DNA from 4 places in the Lysinibacillus sp. ACHW1.5 genome. Region 1 is predicted to be linked to each of the others. Evidence: riboswitches for the same ligand, from Rfam matches in the RefSeq annotation. Region 1 holds a riboswitch; each other region holds the start of a gene.
What was found. A riboswitch is a leader RNA that binds a small molecule or an ion and turns the genes downstream of it on or off. The one in region 1 is predicted to bind S-adenosylmethionine.

Region 1 (4,625 bases):
CATATATTAGATAGGATACAATGTTTTGCGCACTATAGATGTTACCCATTTTAAACACTCCTTTATCATCAGTTTTTGGGAAGAGTAGTCACTGGCTAGGCAACTACCCTTCTATATATTCAAAAGTGGGGGAGCACTTATGAAAACATTTACCTTTTTTAAAAAGAATTTTCGTACCATTAACTTATTTCCTAGTATAGAACATGGATTTAAATAAGTCAACAATACATATATAATTACTTGGTATTATTTTTTATAAGGTTCTGATAATTAACGGGTGCAGTAATAGGTTGATGTAGCAGCGTTTAACGCATTACCAAATGAGGCTAATCGAATGAGAAAATACGTAAACGCCACAACATTCTACCATTTGTTTTAAATTTTAAGCTTCTACTGTTTGTTCAGCTGTTGTTGCCTGTGTAATGGCTTGATCTAAATCAGCAATAATATCCTCTACTGCCTCTAAACCGATGGATAAGCGAATGAGCGACTCGGTTACACCAGCTTGAACTAATTCGTCTGCTGATAGTTGCTGATGAGTAGTGGAAGCTGGATGAATAATTAATGACTTTGCATCACCTACATTTGCTACATGTGAGAATAATTTCACGCTATCAATAAGCTTTCGCCCAGCTTCTCGTCCACCCTTTATGCCAAATGTAAGCACTGAACCGAAGCCATTTCTTAAATATTTTTTTGCTAACCCATGTGTCGGAAAATCTTCTAGGCCATTATAATTTACATACTCCACAGATGGGTGGTTTTGTAAATACTCAGCCACTGCCAATGCATTTTCATTGTGTTTAGGGATACGCAGATGAAGCGTTTCTAACCCTTGCAATAAATTAAAGGCAGCATCAGCACTTAATGTTGGACCAAAATCACGTAATAATTGTACACGTAGCTTTGTAGCAAAGGCAGCAGAAGCTGTATCAATTCCATAACGTAGACCATGGTAAGAGGCATCTGGTTCAGTAAAACCAGGGAATCGACCGCTAGTCCAATCAAACTTACCAGCGTCTACAACAACGCCCCCTAAAGTTGTGCCATGACCTCCTATCCATTTAGTTGCTGAATGAACCACAACATCTGCACCGTATTCAATAGGTGTAGAACCGTAAGGAGAAGCGAACGTGCTGTCAATAATTAATGGTAGACCATTATCATGTGCAATTTTAGCTACTGCTTCAATATCTAAAACCTTTAAGCTTGGATTACCATAAACCTCTGCAAAGACAGCTTTTGTTTTATCAGTAATCGCCGCATTAAAATTCTCTGGGTTTGTTTCATCTACAAAAATCGTTTTAATACCATAGTTTGGTAATGTGTTAGCAAATAAATTATACGTACCACCATATAAAGAACTAGCTGCTACTATCTCATCACCAGCTCCAGCTAGATTTAAAATGGAAAATGCGATAGCTGCTGCACCAGATGAAAGTGCTACTGCTGCTGTTCCACCTTCCAATAAAGCCACACGTTTTTCAAACACATCAACTGTTGGATTGGTAATTCGTGTGTAAATGTTCCCTGCTTCCTCTAAGGCAAAAAGACGTTGCGCATGAGCAGTGTCTTTAAATACAAAAGCAGTTGAGCGATAGACTGGAACTGTGCGAGAACCCGTCACTGGGTCTGGCTCTTGACCACCATGCAACAGCAATGTTTCTGGTTTAAAATTTGTCATTGTGTACCTCCAAATGGTTATTTTTTTACGATGGTACCGGAGATGAGGAGGATTTTTCTGTAGAAAACAAAAACCCTCTTCAGCTAAGAAGAGGGTTGCGGTTGCAAGTTTTCCTCCCCTTATCTGCCAGATCCAAGTAAGAATCTGTAGGAATTAGCACCTTAGTAAGCTCATTGCTTACTGGTTGCCGGGCATCATAGGGCCTATCCCTCCGCCGCTCTTGATAAGAGTATGAGATTCAATTTCCATCGTTGTTACACAGTATAAACATAGAGTTTTTTTCTGTCAACATGTAAATTTTATTTTTTCCGAAACTTCTGTCTGCTCTTATACGTAATATGAACGCATACACTATTTTAGAAAAAATTTTGAGAGGAGTATTTTTATGGTAAAAGCCGTGATCATTTTTCTTATGATTGGCTATTTAATAGGCTGTATTCACGGCTCTAAAGTAGCCCAATTTTTATCGGGGGTTGATTTAAAAAAGGCTGGCCACGGTAATGCTGGTGCCTCTAATGCTACTCTTTCCCTCGGCTGGAAATATGGCGTTTTAGTAGCCCTCATCGATATAGGGAAAGGCGTTGTGGCTATTATAGGTGCACATTTTTATCTAGCGGACGCCATTCATTTAACAGAAGAACAGATTTGGCTGCTTACTTATATTATGGCTGCTGGGGTTATTTTAGGTCATAATTTCCCATTCTACATGGGCTTCAACGGCGGGAAAGGAACGGCCTCCATCATTGGTATTTTACTTGCCGTTGATTGGAAGATTGGTTTATTTGCACTTATTTTATTTGTTATTTTATCCTTTGCAACAAATTATTTAATTGTTGGTGTGCTAGAATTTTATCTCGTGTTTTGTACAGCAACTTATTTATGGATTCCTGGCATTGGTCCAACCATTATAGCTCTTTTTCTTTTTGGCATAGCCATCATCCTGCATCTTGAAAATATTAAACGATTAGTCAATGGCACAGAGCCTAAAGTAACTTCTGCCTTTAAGAAAAAGAAATAATATTTTATGGATATTTTTGTATTTTTTGTGACCATGTATTTTCTCTTTATCTACTCATATTGCTGTAAAAAACACCATTTTCACATAGATTTTTATCTACAATAAAATACATATATTCTTATCTTAATAAAACATTATACAGGCCGATGTTATGGATAATAATCGTCATTTTTATCGTAGAAAGGATGAGGAAATATGTCTTCACCAAAGCAAGCAGCTACAAAACTTAATTTAAAGCCACTATGGATTGGCTTGGCATTCGCGTTACTTATCATTATTACCTTTTTACCTAATAATGGTGATTTACCTATAGCTGGACAACGAGCTTTAGCCATTTTAGCTTTTGCAGTCATCCTTTGGGTTACAGAGGCCGTTTCATATCCTGTAAGCTCGGCCATGATCATTGCACTAGTAACTGTATTACTAGGACTCGCTCCGTCAATGGATGATCCAACTACAGAGCTAGGAACAGCTAGCGCATTAAAATTATCTTTAAGTGGCTTTAGTAATTCTGCCGTTGCTTTAGTAGCAGCAGCTCTTTTTCTAGCGGCAGCAATGCAAATTACTAATCTACATAAACGACTTGCTCTTTGGATTCTTTCACTGGTGGGAACGAAAACAAAAGCTATCGTATTTGGCGCTATTTTAGTCTCTATCGTCCTCGCATTTTTTGTACCCTCTGCTACAGCACGAGCTGGCGCGGTAGTACCGATATTGCTTGGAATGGTTGCAGCGTTTGGTTTACCACGTGATAGTCGGCTTGCTGCCTTGTTAGTTATTACTTCGGTACAAGCCGTTTCCATTTGGAATATCGGTATTAAGACTGCAGCAGCTCAAAATATGGTGGCCTTAAACTTTATCCAAGAGCAATTTAACGTGGATATTTCATGGGGTGCTTGGCTACTTTATGCCGCCCCCTTCTCAATTATTATGTCTATCTTTTTATTTTTCATTATGATTGCTTTAATTAAACCTGAGACTAGCAATATCGAAGGTGGTAAAGAGGTCATCAAAAAACAGCTTGCAGAGCTGGGCCCATTAAAGGCTCCTGAAATTCGTTTAATCATTACATCCGTAGTTTTACTATTTTTCTGGGCAACTGAAGGAAAGCTACATCCATTCGATACGACAACAGTCACAATTATTGCTATCGCTATTCTATTAATGCCCAAAATCGGTGTGTATTCATGGAAGGAAGTTGAGCCCCATATTCCATGGGGGACAATTATCGTCTTTGCGGTAGGTATTATGTTAGGAACCATTTTACTGAATACGCAAGGTGCTGCATGGTTATCAGATAAAGTTTTCGGTTCACTTGGGCTAGATACTATGCCTTTACTAGCAACCATTGCACTCGTAACTTTATTTAACATTTTGATTCATTTAGGCTTTGCAAGCGCAACTAGCTTAGCCTCAGCACTTATACCTGTGTTTATCGTTTTAGCCTCCACATTAACAGCTAATGTTGATCAAGTTGGTTTTGTTATTGTGCAACAATTCGTCATAAGCTTTGGCTTCCTATTACCAATTAGTGCACCACAAAACATGCTTGCCTATGGTACAGGTTCCTTTACAACAAAGGATTTCTTGAAATCTGGGATTCCATTAACCATTATCGGTTTCCTTCTCATACTTTTGTTCTCTGCAACTTATTGGAAATGGATTGGATTATTATAAGACTTTCATTAAATTAAAACGTAAAAGCCTTGAAGAAACAGACTATCTGTCCTTCAAGGCTTTTAATTTAATACTATTGTTTCGTAAAAGCAGGGTCCTTCATCGTACCGTTTTTCGCATAATTAACGTGCCATGATAGTGCTTTTTCTAGGTCATGTGGAGTGTGATGTCCACCCGTTGCCTCATTGGCATCATTAAAGTACTGCCACAGTTGCTCCTTGTAATCAGGATGTGCACAATTATCAA
Region 2 (4,625 bases), 1.9 Mb from region 1:
CGTTTTTTTGGGAAAATCACAGCAATTTGTTTCCTAATTATGACCTTTCTTTCGGCTGGAGAATTACTCTATTTTATCGGTATTTTCATGAAAACGGAAGTAATGCCAGAGACACCGACATTAGCATTTGCCCTACTGTTCAGCATCCTTATTATGTATGCCGCTTATTTAGGGATTGAGACCTTTGCCCGTTCGGCAGAAATCCTCTTCCCATTGTTTACCTTTATTTTTATTTTTTTCGTCCTTAGTATTACCCCTCAAATTACATTTGAGAATATTCAGCCTCTACTAGAAGCGACCAAAGCATCTATGTTTTATAGTATTGCACGCTTTATGAGTATCTTTTCCTTTCCATTAATTGTATTATTGATGCTCTATCCTACTGGCGTCAATGTACAGCCGTCTGCACAGAAAGGGCTATATATTGGGGCAATTTTTGGCGGAATCGTCTTAGTTACGTTGATTGTCCTATCGATTCTTGTATTAGGTCCTGAAAACACTGCATCAAGGACATTTCCTAGCTATGCCTTAGCACAAAGAATATCTATAGGGAATTTTTTGCAGCGCATAGAAATCATTATGGCATTTATGTGGATTTCGTCTATATATATTCGTACATTTATGTATTTCTATACGACCGTTGTTGGACTTGCACAAATATTGAAGATCAAGGATCATCGTCCACTCATTATACCGATGGGTATAATTGTTATTGGACTTTCTCAAATTGTTCATCCAGATATTGTGCATTCTACTAATTATAATAATGAAATTTGGCCAATCTTTTCCTTTATTTTCACCATTTTATTACCTATACTATTGCTGATTGTGGTAGTTATTCGCAATCGCAAATCCAAGGCTCAAAATAACGAAACACCTCAGCAGGAAACAGAAAATGACAATCAAAAAGTCTAATTTCTTCTAAGCTAGAAAAGAAATTAGACTTTTTATTAATTAAATATGATATTCGATTTCATCTACAAAATCCCATTCATATGGTGTTTCTTGGTAAACATAGTAGTTCAACCAGTTAGAGAATAATAGATGCGTATGGGCACGCCATGTATTCATTGGCACTTGTGTAGGATCGTCATTCGGGAAGTAGTTCACAGGAACGGCGATATCTATGCCCTTCGCCACATCGCGACTGTACTCATCGGCTAGCGTTGTCGCATCATACTCTAGATGGCCCGTAATCATAATATTTTTATTATCTTTTGATTGTACAATAAATACCCCAGCATCCTCTGAATAGGATAATAATCGTAGATCTGGATGATTGCGAACCTCGTCAATCGAAACAGATGTATAGCGTGAATGGGGCGCAGTAAATAAATCACTAAAGCCACGTACCAAATCTACAGTTAAATCTGTAATCACATGGGAATAGACGCCTGAGCATTTAGTAGAAAGCTCAACCTTCCCAATGCCATAATGATGATACAATGCAGCCTGTGCCCCCCAACATATATGTAGCACGGATGTCACATTCTTTTTAGACCAATCCATAATTTCTGAAATTTCCTGCCAATAGTTGACCTCTTCAAAAGCCATTTTTTCTACTGGTGCACCAGTTATAATCATACCATCGTAGCGTCGGTGTCGAATCTGATTGAACGTTGTGTAGAAAAGCTGCAAATGGGATTTACTCACATTTTTAGACTCGTGAGTGGCTGTATTCAAAAAGGTAATATTCACCTGTAATGGTGTATTCCCCAATAAACGTAATAATTGGAGCTCAGTTTTTTCTTTTTCTGGCATTAGATTTAATATTAATATATTTAATGGACGGATTTGCTGTGTTTTCGCACGATCTTCTTCCATGACGAAGATTTTTTCCTCACGTAAATGTTCTCCAGCTGGTAAATTTTTCGGAATATTAATTGGCATCTTGCTTTCCCCTCTCTATAATCACTCTCTTTTAGCAAACCTAACTTGCGTACATTGCAACGAAATTAAAAAATCCTCCTCATTCCATACGAGATAGAATGAGAAGGATTTTTTTCACGTCCACTCTTATCTCTCAAAGGAAAAAATCCTTTGCTGGAATTAGCACCTTTCTAACAATTGTTAGAGGTTGCTGAAGCGTCATCGGGCCAAATCCCTCAGCTTCTCTTGATAAGATTATTTAATTATCTTGAATTGTAACACGAACTAGTTAGAATATCAATAATTCATCGAATATTTTGTGATTCATGTGCATGTTCCTTGCTCATTTGATGTACACTAAGCTTGCTATCTGTGGTGTTTCTACATTTAAAATTTATGGTAAACATGCCGTAATTATGTTACCATATACTTTTAGTAAGAGAGAGGAACGTGAATAGTTTGATTAAAATTGAATTTCCAAAACCAGATCTAGTAATCCGTCAACGTGAACAAGATTTAAAACCAGGTGATGTGCCAATCACACCTTACTTCGGTTTTATTGACTTCCATAAAATCACACGTGATAAAGGTGGCATTTTCTTATTCTATAATGACAAGAATGAGCTATTGTTTGTTGGGAAAGCACGTAAAATTCGTCAACGTATTAAAAAACATTTCGAGGATAATGTATCTCCGATGAAAAACCATCGTGATGAAGTGTTCAAAATTGAAGTCTATGAAGTAGAAGATCCAATGGAACGTGAAATTTACGAAACATATGCGATTAATACTTTCCGCTCTAAATATAACGTAGACAAAGTCTTTTATTAGATATCACGTAAAGAAACCGAAATCTCATCTAAAGGGATTTCGTTTTCTTTTATCACATAATGGTCATACGATCAATGGGCGTACTCTGACCGTTTATTCGCAACTCAATGGTATCCAGCTCAGGATTCTTGACGGTGACTTTAAAAACATAGGGTTGAGCCTCTTTCCTTTGCTCGCTGCCTTCCTCTAACTGGATAATAAGCCTATTTCCCTCAGCTGTAATACTTGCCAATACATTCCCTTTTGAATAATAAACAAGGTAATATGGAGCATCCTTTTCATGCAATAGTTGTATTCTGTCATTAGAAACGATATTTTTTTGGACATTATCTGGGACAACCGTTAGCTCATTAATCGTTGGTGGATCGGTAGGTGGTGTAGCATTACAGGCTCCTAGCATTAGTAGGCTTATTAAACCTAGCAACACGAATTTTTTCAAGTAACTCCCCTTCCTTATACGACTATTCTAAGAAAAAAGCTTTACGCTCCTTAGCAATCCAATCTTCTAACTCCTGATCATCACGTTTTACTAACCGATTGATGAGCACATCATGCCATATATAATCCTCTAACAAATAAATATGAACCGGATCATTGGTGATAAAGGCCGTCTCTTGGGTAGATGGAGAATGACCATAAATCATTTCCTGACCATCTATCGATAAGATAAACCAATGCGGTGTAGACGCTTTTTTTGTATAATGTGTGGCTCTATGCTGGTCAATTGAGGCGAGATGCTCTCCTACATACAACGTAATGCCATGAACAGGAACATGCAGCGCCACCTCTTGCAAATCTTCACGTAAGGCATCATACATATCTTCCCACATCGACAGCATCACTTTTTTCTTCGCCTTCTTTAGAAGTGACTGACAATAGTTGATAATGGATTCCTTGCCCTTCAGCATGACCACTTTAGGCTCTGCTTCCTGTACTTTTTCCTCTAATTTCTCTAATTTCCCGCTTATAGACGTAAAATTCGACTCCCAGCGCTGTTGCATTTGCTGTAAGAACACAGACACAGGCATTGCCGAATAGGTCGTTTGTTCTGCGGTCTCTTCTTTTAACACGATGCCCTTTTCTACAAGGATATTTAAAATATCATACACTCTTGCACGTGGTATGCCAGAATTTTTACTTACCTGATAGGCACTGACATGACTTTGCTGAACAAGTGCCGTATAGGCCTTTGCTTCATATTCTGTAAAACCCATTTCTTTCAGCTGGGTGATTAATTCCTCCATGTAATCCCTCCATTATCTTTATTATAGGCTACCAATGTGAAGATTTGCCAATGGAAAAATGGGTTTACAGCGCAAATAAATTTAGTTACTATTTCAGTAGTAACTAATTATAAAGAGGTGTCATATGTTGTTTGAAATCGATGTACATATTCTCATACTATTAATTTCTTTTGGATTTCTGGCGGCTTTTGTTGACTCAGTAGTGGGAGGGGGCGGTTTAATTTCACTACCAGCCTTACTATTTGTTGGGCTCAATCCAGCTGCTGCGGTTGCCACGAACAAACTAGCAGGAGCTATGGGCTCGCTCACTTCCTCTATTTCTTTCTATCGTTCTGGCCAGCTGGACATTCGCTCTGTCCTCAAATATTTTCCACTAGCATTTATCGGATCATTATGTGGTGCTTGGACTGTGCATCTGATTAATCCAGCATTACTAAAGCCATTAATGCTTGTTATGCTGGCGGCTGTTGGGGTATATACGATCTTTAAAAAGGATTGGGGTGCCGTCTCTACCGTAAAAAATCTATCTAAAAAACATTTGTTTTTATTTATGCTGCTATTATTTGCTATTGGTTTTTATGATGGATTTCTTGGTCCTGGGACAGGGTCGTTTTTAATCTTTAGCTTCTTACTGGTAGGCTTTGATTTTTTAAAGGCGGCTGGTAATGCGAAGTTTTTAAA
Region 3 (4,625 bases), 1.3 Mb from region 1:
GATGGCATGTTAATGAAACGTCCCATCGTGACAGATGGAAAAAAAGTTACTTTAGGTTTTAAAGAAGTAGATTTTGAGCAAGCTTGGAAATAACCGTATTAAACCTTGTATTTATAGGAGAAGTATGGCACACTGAAAGTGAATATATTACATATTTATGGAGGGGTTTTTTGCATGAGCACACCTAAAGACTTACGATACTCTGAAGAACATGAATGGGTAAAAGTAGAAGATGGAAAAGTACGTATTGGTATTACTCACTTCGCACAATCTGAATTAGGAGATATCGTATTCGTTGAGCTTCCACAAGTTGGCGACGAAATCAAAACAGATGATCCATTCGGTAGCGTAGAATCAGTAAAAACTGTTTCTGAATTATATGCACCAATCTCAGGTACTGTAGTGGAAGTAAATGCAGATTTAGAAGATAGCCCAGAATTCGTTAATGAATCACCATATGAAAAAGCATGGATGATCGTTGTTGAGCCTGCTGACGCATCAGAAGTTGAGAAACTAATGACAGCAGAGCAATACGAAGAAATGATCGCTGAATAAGACAAGCTATAATCGAAAAACGTCGGAAACTACCGGCGTTTTTTGTTATATAATGACTTATAAGTGGGGATCTCTAAATGGAGGTGGCGTAATGTTCGAGGGAAAATGCTTGATAGTAGAAGGACGCTCAGATAAGCTACAAATTGAGCCTATTTTGAATGAGAATGTTACAATACTATGTACGAATGGTACAATTGGTGTGCATCAATTAGAAGAACTACTGGATCCCTATGAGGGCTGTGAGCTATTTACTTTTTTTGATGCAGATACTTCTGGCGATAAGCTACGTGCATTAATGGACAGACATTATCCAGAAGCTGAGCATCTGCGCACAATGCCAACATATAAGGAAGTAGAAACGACACCAAGAAAAGTGCTAGCGATGATTTTACTGCGAGCACATTTTTCAATCCATAATGAATATATTTTGTAAGGTTGCGTGAGTAAATGGAAGAATGGTCAACAGAGCAGTGGGAAGCGGCTAAACAGTCAGGAGAGAAAACTGCATTTTATTTATATACACCGATGTGTGGAACATGTGCAGTGGCATCTAAAATGATGTCCATTATTGAACAATTACTGCCACAGCTACAAATTGGTAAAGCAAATATCAACTTTTTGGAACACATTGCTTATGAGCATCAAATTGAAAGTGTTCCATGTCTACTCATCAGTGATGGCGGAAAAGTGACAGAAAAGATTTATGCTTTTCAATCCGTACCATTTTTATATGAATTGTTAAAAAAATCAATTGACTGAACTTTACTAGCGTGGTAAAGTATCAAATATATTACTAAAACATTAAATATATCGAACTCTTATGAAGAGTGGCGGAGGGAAGTGCCCTATGAAGCCCGGCAACCATCACAATGTGAAAAGGTGCCAAATCACCCAAAGATTTTTCTTTGAAAGATGAGAGAACGGTTTAACGTATTATACGTGACCCCTTCTACTTGTCTGTGAGTGAAGGGGTTTTCTATATGAGAAAAGGAGTATTCGCTATGATCCAGCTTCAAAATATTACAAAGAAATACAAAACAGCAAATGGCGAATTAACGGCAGTCAAAGACGTCAACCTTACTATTAATAAAGGTGAAATTTTTGGCATTATTGGCTATAGTGGTGCTGGTAAAAGTACCATGATTCGTTTATTAAACGGTTTAGAGAAACCGACAGCAGGAACAGTAACGGTGAACAATCAAGAATTTTCATCGATAAAAGGGCAAAAGCTTAGAGCGGCTAGACAAAAGGTAAGTATGATTTTCCAGCATTTCAATTTACTTTGGTCTAGAACAGTTGCCGAAAATATTGCATTCCCTTTAGAAATCGCAGGCTTCCCAAAGGCTCAACGTGAAGCACGTGTGAAGGAATTAATTGCCCTTGTAGGCTTAGAAGGGCGCGATAAGGCATATCCATCCCAGCTTTCTGGTGGACAAAAGCAGCGTGTAGGAATTGCACGTGCATTAGCGAATAATCCAGAGGTTTTACTATGTGATGAGGCGACATCGGCACTCGATCCTGAAACAACGGATGCTATTCTTGATTTACTCGTTGATATAAATGAACGCTTAGGCTTAACTATCGTCCTGATTACCCACGAAATGCATGTCATTCGCAAAATTTGTCATCGTGTAGCAGTGATGGAGGCAGGCGAAATTGTGGAACGTGGTGAGGTATTGCAAGTCTTCCAAGCCCCACAGGCGGCTATTACTAAGAAGTTTGTATCTCAAATTACAGACACTAAGGAAACACAGGATACGGTAGCACAAATTAAAACAAACTATCCAACTGGACAACTTGTCAAACTTATTTTTGTTGGTGAAAAAACAGAACAGCCAGTCATCTCACATCTTGTGAAACAATTTGATGTAGAAGTAAGTATTGTTCACGGAAATATTTCACAAACAAAAAATGGTGCATATGGTACATTGATTGTGCAAATTGATGGCTCTCAGAAAAACGTCACTGAAGCCCTTCGTTATTTAAATACAGTGGAAGTACAGACGGAGGTGATTGAAAATGCTAACTAATCTCTTTCCGAATGTAGACTGGGAAAATATGTGGCAAGCTACGTATGAAACTTTATACATGACAGCTATATCAACGGTTGTGACATTTATTCTTGGGTTAGTCATTGGTATTGTTCTATTTTTAACTAGTCCCAATCAGTTATGGGCAAATAAAATCGTTAACTTTTTAACGGGATCACTCGTTAATATTTTCCGTTCCATTCCATTTATCGTATTAATTATTTTATTAATTCCATTTACGAAGTTGTTACTAGGTACAATTCGTGGTGCCAATGCGGCGTTACCTGCTTTAATTATCGGTGCAGCACCGTTTTATGCTCGTATGGTATTAATTGCGTTACGTGAAATTGATAAAGGTGTCATTGAAGCGGCTCGTTCAATGGGAGCGAAAACTTCTACAATTATTTGGAAAGTATTGGTTCCTGAATCATTACCAGCTTTGATTTCTGGTATCACCGTAACGGCTGTTGCTCTTGTAGGTTATACAGCGATGGCAGGAATTATTGGTGCAGGTGGTCTTGGTAACTTAGCTTTCTTAGACGGCTTCCAGCGAAATCGCCAAGATGTGACATTAATGGCAACTATTTTGATCTTAGTAGTCGTATTTATTATTCAATGGATTGGTGATTTAATTACTGAGAAAATTGATAAACGCTAGCACGAAATTGAGGTTATTCCGGTTTTTACCGCTAACATATTTAAAACAAATAAAAGGGAGTGTCATAAATGAAAAAGTTATTAGCAGGATTATTTTTATCAATACTTGTACTAGCATTAGCAGCTTGCGGTACAGATAAAAAAGAAGATGAAAAATCAGCATCTGGCGATCAAACAGATAGTAAAGAAAACGTAACATTAAAAGTAGGTGCTTCTAATACACCACACGCAGTTATTTTAGACAAAGCAAAACCGATCTTAGCTAAAGAAGGTATTGATCTTGAAATTGAAACATATACAGATTATGTTTTACCAAACCAAGATTTAGAGTCAAAAGATATTGATGCAAACTATTTCCAGCACATTCCTTACTTAGAGCTACAAATTAAAGACAATGGCTATGATTTCGTTAATGCAGGTGGCGTTCACATTGAACCAATCGGAATTTACTCTAAAAAATATAAAACGTTAGAAGACCTGCCTGAAGGCGCAACAATTTTACTTTCTAACTCAGTATCTGACCATGGTCGTATGCTGTCATTGTTAGAGGCTAAAGGCTTAATTAAATTAAAAGAAGGCATTGATAAAACAGCAGCAGAATTAAAGGACATTGAAGAAAATCCTAAAAACTTTAAATTCGATGCAAATACTGCACCAGAAATGCTTGTACAAATGTACGAAAATGATGAAGGCGATGCAGTACTTATCAATTCTAACTTTGCCATCGATAACGGTTTAAACCCAATTGAAGATGCTATTTCTCTTGAAGATAAAGAATCTCCATATGTTAACATCATCGCTGTACGTGCAGGTGATGAAACAAAACCTGAAATTAAAAAATTATTAGAAGTATTAACATCTAAAGAAATCCAAGACTTCATTTTAGAAGAGTGGAAAGGTGCAGTAGTACCGGTAAAATAAGAATTAGAAATTTTATAAAAGGGTACATAAGTTTAACGACTTATGTACTCTTTTTTATTTGTAGTTAAATTGATGAGAAACTATGTATTTTTTATGACGTCTATTTATGTTCAGATATTGTTTAGTCACATTTATTACTATAGTAATGTTGTTAATTTGCGAAATAAATGATAGAAAGTAATAATAAGAAAAAACTAGATGGAGTGATTCTAATGAATGATATAAAATTCACCCATGACATCATGCAAGAACATGAAGTAGAGCGCTACTTTAAAATATGGCGAGAAAGTGTGATTAGATCACGCCTTACTATAACAGCAGTCTTTTTAAAAACAGCTAATGCTACACAACTAAATGAAAATGTGAATGATCAAGTTACCTCGTTTTTACAATCAAAAATACGCAAGACAGACTTGCTTTTTCAATTATCCGATGGGGATCATTGGGGCATCTTCTTTTTAC
Region 4 (4,625 bases), 670 kb from region 1:
TTGTGCAATGGTATCACCCATCTTGGGGAAAACAGGACTATTTAGGATTAGATGTTCCTGAGTTCGACATTACCGGTAGCATGGAAACATTATTACAAGCCAAGCCTGATTTAATCATTGTAGATGGTGCCGCGGACCAGGCAAAGTATGAGGAATACTCAAAGGTAGCGCCTACTTACCGCTTGAAAGAAGATATTCTACAAGATCCACGTGAAATTACAAAAACAATAGCTGATGTTTTAAATATTCCCGATAAGGCAAAAGAAATGGTTGATCGATATGAGCAACGTGTTGCCGATTTAAAAGCAAAACTAGATGAATCAATTGGAGACGAAACAGTTGCCGTTGTACGACTAAATGTAGCAGATAATACATTAGCATTATTTGGCATTAAAAATCGCTACTCTGGCTATATTTACACAGAGACAGACTTAACACCACATCCATTAGCCCGTGATATGACAGAGTTCCACGAGGTTTTATCAGAAGAGGCTATCACGGAATTAGATGCGGATCATATTATCCTTTTCCCTTCAAACGGTACATGGGAGTCTAAAGAAAACCAAGAAGCCATTAAATGGTTAGATAGTACACTATGGAAAACACTCCCTGCTGTAAAAAATGGGCATGTCTATATTGCTGATCGCACATATTGGCAATCTGGCGCAATTACAGCCAACTTGCTAAAGTATGATGATTTAGAGAAATGGTTCGTCAAATAATTTTCCAAAGAAAGCTCTTAATGAGGGCTTTCTTTGGCTTAGTGTTAAAAAACAAAATAATCAATAGCACTTTTGTGAAGGAGAAAATGGATAGGTGTTGTCACTCATCACTTCTTCACATTGAAATAAGTGCCTATCCTCTCTTTAATAGACTTTTTTGTTCCCTACTGCTAGTACGAAAGAAGAAAAGACACGTTAGCAGCATGGTTGATTGGAGTGGAGCCAGCGTCACTCCTAGGGGATTTAGCGTCACAGGTGAGACCCTGGAGCGAACGCAAGTGAGTGAAGCGGCTCATCAGACGCCACCTGAAAAGGACGCTGGCGGAGGGGAAATCAACCCCTTGCCTTGCTAAAGGGGCTTTTTCTACTAGTCACATGATCTTTTTTCAACAACATGAAAGGAAGCTCTTAATGAGGGCTTTCTTTGTGTTGTTCTGCCAATTCAAAAAAAGGGGTGAATTATCAATGGGTAACTTAACACATGTTTATACGTTACAAAATATCTCTTATTCAATTCAATCATCAAAAAAGTTATTGATTAGTAGTGACTTCTATACACTTTTCATCGTAATGAATGGTAGCGGAAAGCTAGAAATAGATCATGACATCATTCATTTTAGTGAAGAAAAGTACATATTGATTCCGCCAAATAACACGGTTAGTATCCATATTCAAAGTGAGCACCTTTGTTTTTATCAATTACAATTCAACATTGTCAATCTCAGCAATAGTCAGAATTCATATAGTCATTTTACAAGTATCAGCGAACGACATCTTCTCCCCTTTTCACAATGTCATAGACTGCTAGAAGTCATCTATCAGAACAGGTTAGCGGAGGATGAACACACGATTTTTGAACAGCATGTACACTTTCAAGAGCTGATGTTATTACTCCTACATCCAACCATACCCAAGCAGATGCAAAAAAATGATCGACAATCTGTTGAGCAGTCCATTAACCATTTACATAAACATTTTGAAAAAGAGTGGACGGTTGAGCAGCTAGCACAGCTAGCTGACGTACCAAGATGGAATTATACGCGCATTTTTAAAGATATTACGGGACAAATTCCTCTTCACTATTTAACTAAACTTCGTATTGAAAAAGCTAAGCATTTATTAATGACAACAAATGATCGAGTATTTGAAATTAGCCAGTCTGTCGGATTTAATAATGAGTATTATTTCAATCGTCGCTTTAAGGAACATGTCGGCATCTCTCCAGGACAATATCGAAGAAATCAAAGCAGCCATCTACGTGTATTTGCACCATTCTTAGAAGATTTCTTTGTTGCGCTTGGGATTACGCCAATTGCTCAATTCAGTCATTCAAAATGGGGAAAACAAGACTATTTAGGTCTACAGAAAGTGCCAGATATTGATGTACAAAATAGAGAAATGGATCGACTCCTTTACTATAAGCCAACTTTAATTATGTTAGATTCTGGTGTAGAGCGTTGGGAATCCTTTCAGCACTTAGATGAAGTAGGACCCGTCTGTCATCTTTCACACCCTGGAGAGAATTGGCAATCTACGTTATTTAAGATTGCAGATCTAACAGGAAAAACCTCCTTGATACAAGACGTAATCCTACAATATGAAGATAAAGTACAACAAGCAAAAGGAATTCTTAGCAAATCAGTTTATGGGCAAAGTGTGGCATTTCTCCGTATTTCAGCCATTAGCATTACTCTATACGCGGGTCCTGAATGTGGCTATACGGGCCCCATTTTATATCGTGACTTAGGTTTAATGCCACATTCACTAGTATGGGGTATTCCGCACAATCAACGTAAAGCACAACTGACATTTGATCAATTGTTGCAATTAGATGCGGATCATTTATTTATTACATTTGATAAGCAACATTCCATTTATGAAAATGAGGAACGTGCTATTTTAAAAACTCCTACTTGGAAAAATCTAGCTGCCGTTAAAAGCAGCTGTGTCTATGAAGTAGACTTTTTAACATGGATGAATTATGGCATTTTATCACATAGTAAAAAAATTGATGATGTCTTGAATGTACTTGGCTAAAAAAAAGCTTACTTTAGCTTCCTTTTTAAATGGTGAGGAGGACAAACATTGCACCGCAAAATAACACCGAATGTAGTTTGGCTACATAAGATAGGATATCAGTTATAGGATAGGAGGAATGACCTTGTATTACAATCCTTATCCGTATTTTGTGCATCCCTATCATTATCCAACATCGCCTATCGCTAATCATTTTGCCATTAGACCCTTTTCGCAACATTTAGCAATGCCGACCAATAATCCTTTTCCACCTGTCGATACACACAAATTAAAAGCTTCAGCAACACGGATAAAGGCGATGATGCAGCAAGCCCAATTACTTACGGATAAAATAGATAGCTCCCAACAATTCGCACATGATTTAATGAATGCTGCTCAACTTTCAAATAAAACAGAGGTTGAAAAATTAATCACATCAACAGGCATTACGATGAAATTTGAAACGAACTATACACCAGACAGTTTTAGAATACGTCTGATTGATAATGATTGTTGTGGAGTCACCTTGAATTTGAATTGGTGAAAATTCCTAGTGAACTTGTAAACTATAAAAAACTATGCTAAAGTGTTTGTATTGTTATTTCTGAAAATTCTTATATTACTTTTCTTATCAAGAGAGACGGAGGGATTGGCCCGAGGAAGTCTCAGCAACCAGCTAACAGTATGGTGCTAATTCCAATTGGCAAAATGATCAGCCTTGAAGATGAGAAGAAGAACTACCGTTGTTTCAAGCAGGAGTCCTCTTCTATTAGGGGACTCCTTTTTATTTACCACTATTTTTTACAGAAAGCAGGGAAATCGATGTCTAATGAACTTTTGCAAGCATTGCAATTACTAAAATCGAAACAGTGGGTTGATTTAACACATACATTCGGCCCTAATTCTCCACATTTTTTTATGTTTGAGGACGCTAAATTTGAAACGTTATTTTCTCATAAGGATGGTTTCTTCGCTCAACAATTCACGTTCCCTGGTCAATATGGCACACATATCGACCCACCCATTCATTTTGTGCGAGATACTCGCTACTTAGAAGAATTAGAACTAAAAGAGCTTGTTCTCCCCCTTGTTGTTATTGATAAATCACAGGAGGCTGCGAGCAACCATGATTTTTCATTAAGTGTTCAAGATATTCTTGATTTTGAGGACAAGCATGGAGAAATTGAAGCAGGAACATTTGTAGCATTACGTACAGATTGGAGTAAGCGCTGGCCAGATAAAGAGGCTTTCAGTAATAAGGATGCAGATGGACATAACCATATCCCTGGCTGGGGTTTAGAAGCTTTACAGTTTTTACTACAAGAACGCAAGGTAAGCGCAATTGGTCATGAAACATTCGATACGGACTCTGCTGCTGATTTTCGTAAAAATGGCAAGCTAGATGGCGAATATTTTGTGCTTGACCAAGACACCTATCAAATTGAGCTAATGGCTAATTTGGACAAGCTACCTGCGAAAGGCGCTATCATCTTCAATATCGTACCTAAGCCAGAAAAAGCATCTGGCTTCCCTGTGCGATCTTTTGCTATTTTGCCATAACATAAAAGTCGGTATAGCGTATACCGACTTTTATTTTTGTCCATTTCTTTTTTTAAATAAAAAATAAACAATGAGCATCCCTATAATAAATAAAAGAATAAGATAGATACTGTAATGGGTTAAATAGTATCCAACAAATCGCCATTTCTCTCCAAGCATCTTTCCTAATGATATAAATGTGAACGTCCAAATAAATGCCCCTGTATAGGCAAAAAGAGCAAACTTTCTATAAGGATAATTATTAATAGCCGCAATATAAGCTGTCAAATGGCGTACCCCTGGAATAAAATAGCCAATTAATAATAGGGTAGGTCCTATTTTTGTAAA

Region 2: linked by a shared signal. The riboswitch ahead of metA (homoserine O-acetyltransferase MetA) and the one ahead of L6W14_RS01875 (O-acetylhomoserine aminocarboxypropyltransferase/cysteine synthase family protein) in region 1 are both predicted to bind S-adenosylmethionine.
Region 3: linked by a shared signal. The riboswitch ahead of L6W14_RS18185 (methionine ABC transporter ATP-binding protein) and the one ahead of L6W14_RS01875 (O-acetylhomoserine aminocarboxypropyltransferase/cysteine synthase family protein) in region 1 are both predicted to bind S-adenosylmethionine.
Region 4: linked by a shared signal. The riboswitch ahead of L6W14_RS21485 (cyclase family protein) and the one ahead of L6W14_RS01875 (O-acetylhomoserine aminocarboxypropyltransferase/cysteine synthase family protein) in region 1 are both predicted to bind S-adenosylmethionine.

Annotation. Positions count from the first base shown of each region.
Region 1 is NZ_CP091777.1:390,385-395,009, reverse strand. It holds gene L6W14_RS01880 (hypothetical protein) at 1-49, opposite strand, end outside; gene L6W14_RS01875 (O-acetylhomoserine aminocarboxypropyltransferase/cysteine synthase family protein) at 383-1,684, opposite strand; SAM riboswitch class I at 1,801-1,914, opposite strand; gene L6W14_RS01870 (glycerol-3-phosphate acyltransferase) at 2,070-2,702, shown strand; gene L6W14_RS01865 (DASS family sodium-coupled anion symporter) at 2,898-4,379, shown strand; gene L6W14_RS01860 (succinyl-CoA:acetate CoA-transferase ScpC) at 4,453-4,625, opposite strand, start outside.
Region 2 is NZ_CP091777.1:2,330,601-2,335,225, forward strand. It holds gene L6W14_RS11500 (GerAB/ArcD/ProY family transporter) at 1-915, shown strand, start outside; gene metA (homoserine O-acetyltransferase MetA) at 955-1,890, opposite strand; SAM riboswitch class I at 2,014-2,125, opposite strand; gene L6W14_RS11510 (nucleotide excision repair endonuclease) at 2,329-2,700, shown strand; gene L6W14_RS11515 (hypothetical protein) at 2,753-3,139, opposite strand; gene L6W14_RS11520 (TrmB family transcriptional regulator) at 3,162-3,944, opposite strand; gene L6W14_RS11525 (TSUP family transporter) at 4,069-4,625, shown strand, end outside.
Region 3 is NZ_CP091777.1:3,613,763-3,618,387, reverse strand. It holds gene L6W14_RS18205 (arsenate reductase family protein) at 1-93, shown strand, start outside; gene gcvH (glycine cleavage system protein GcvH) at 175-555, shown strand; gene L6W14_RS18195 (toprim domain-containing protein) at 647-988, shown strand; gene L6W14_RS18190 (thioredoxin family protein) at 1,003-1,314, shown strand; SAM riboswitch class I at 1,371-1,474, shown strand; gene L6W14_RS18185 (methionine ABC transporter ATP-binding protein) at 1,557-2,585, shown strand; gene L6W14_RS18180 (methionine ABC transporter permease) at 2,575-3,243, shown strand; gene L6W14_RS18175 (MetQ/NlpA family ABC transporter substrate-binding protein) at 3,312-4,163, shown strand; gene L6W14_RS18170 (response regulator) at 4,376-4,625, shown strand, end outside.
Region 4 is NZ_CP091777.1:4,274,267-4,278,891, forward strand. It holds gene L6W14_RS21470 (ABC transporter substrate-binding protein) at 1-722, shown strand, start outside; gene L6W14_RS21475 (helix-turn-helix domain-containing protein) at 1,188-2,759, shown strand; gene L6W14_RS21480 (YuzC family spore coat inner layer protein) at 2,878-3,282, shown strand; SAM riboswitch class I at 3,364-3,469, shown strand; gene L6W14_RS21485 (cyclase family protein) at 3,561-4,298, shown strand; gene L6W14_RS21490 (DedA family protein) at 4,329-4,625, opposite strand, start outside.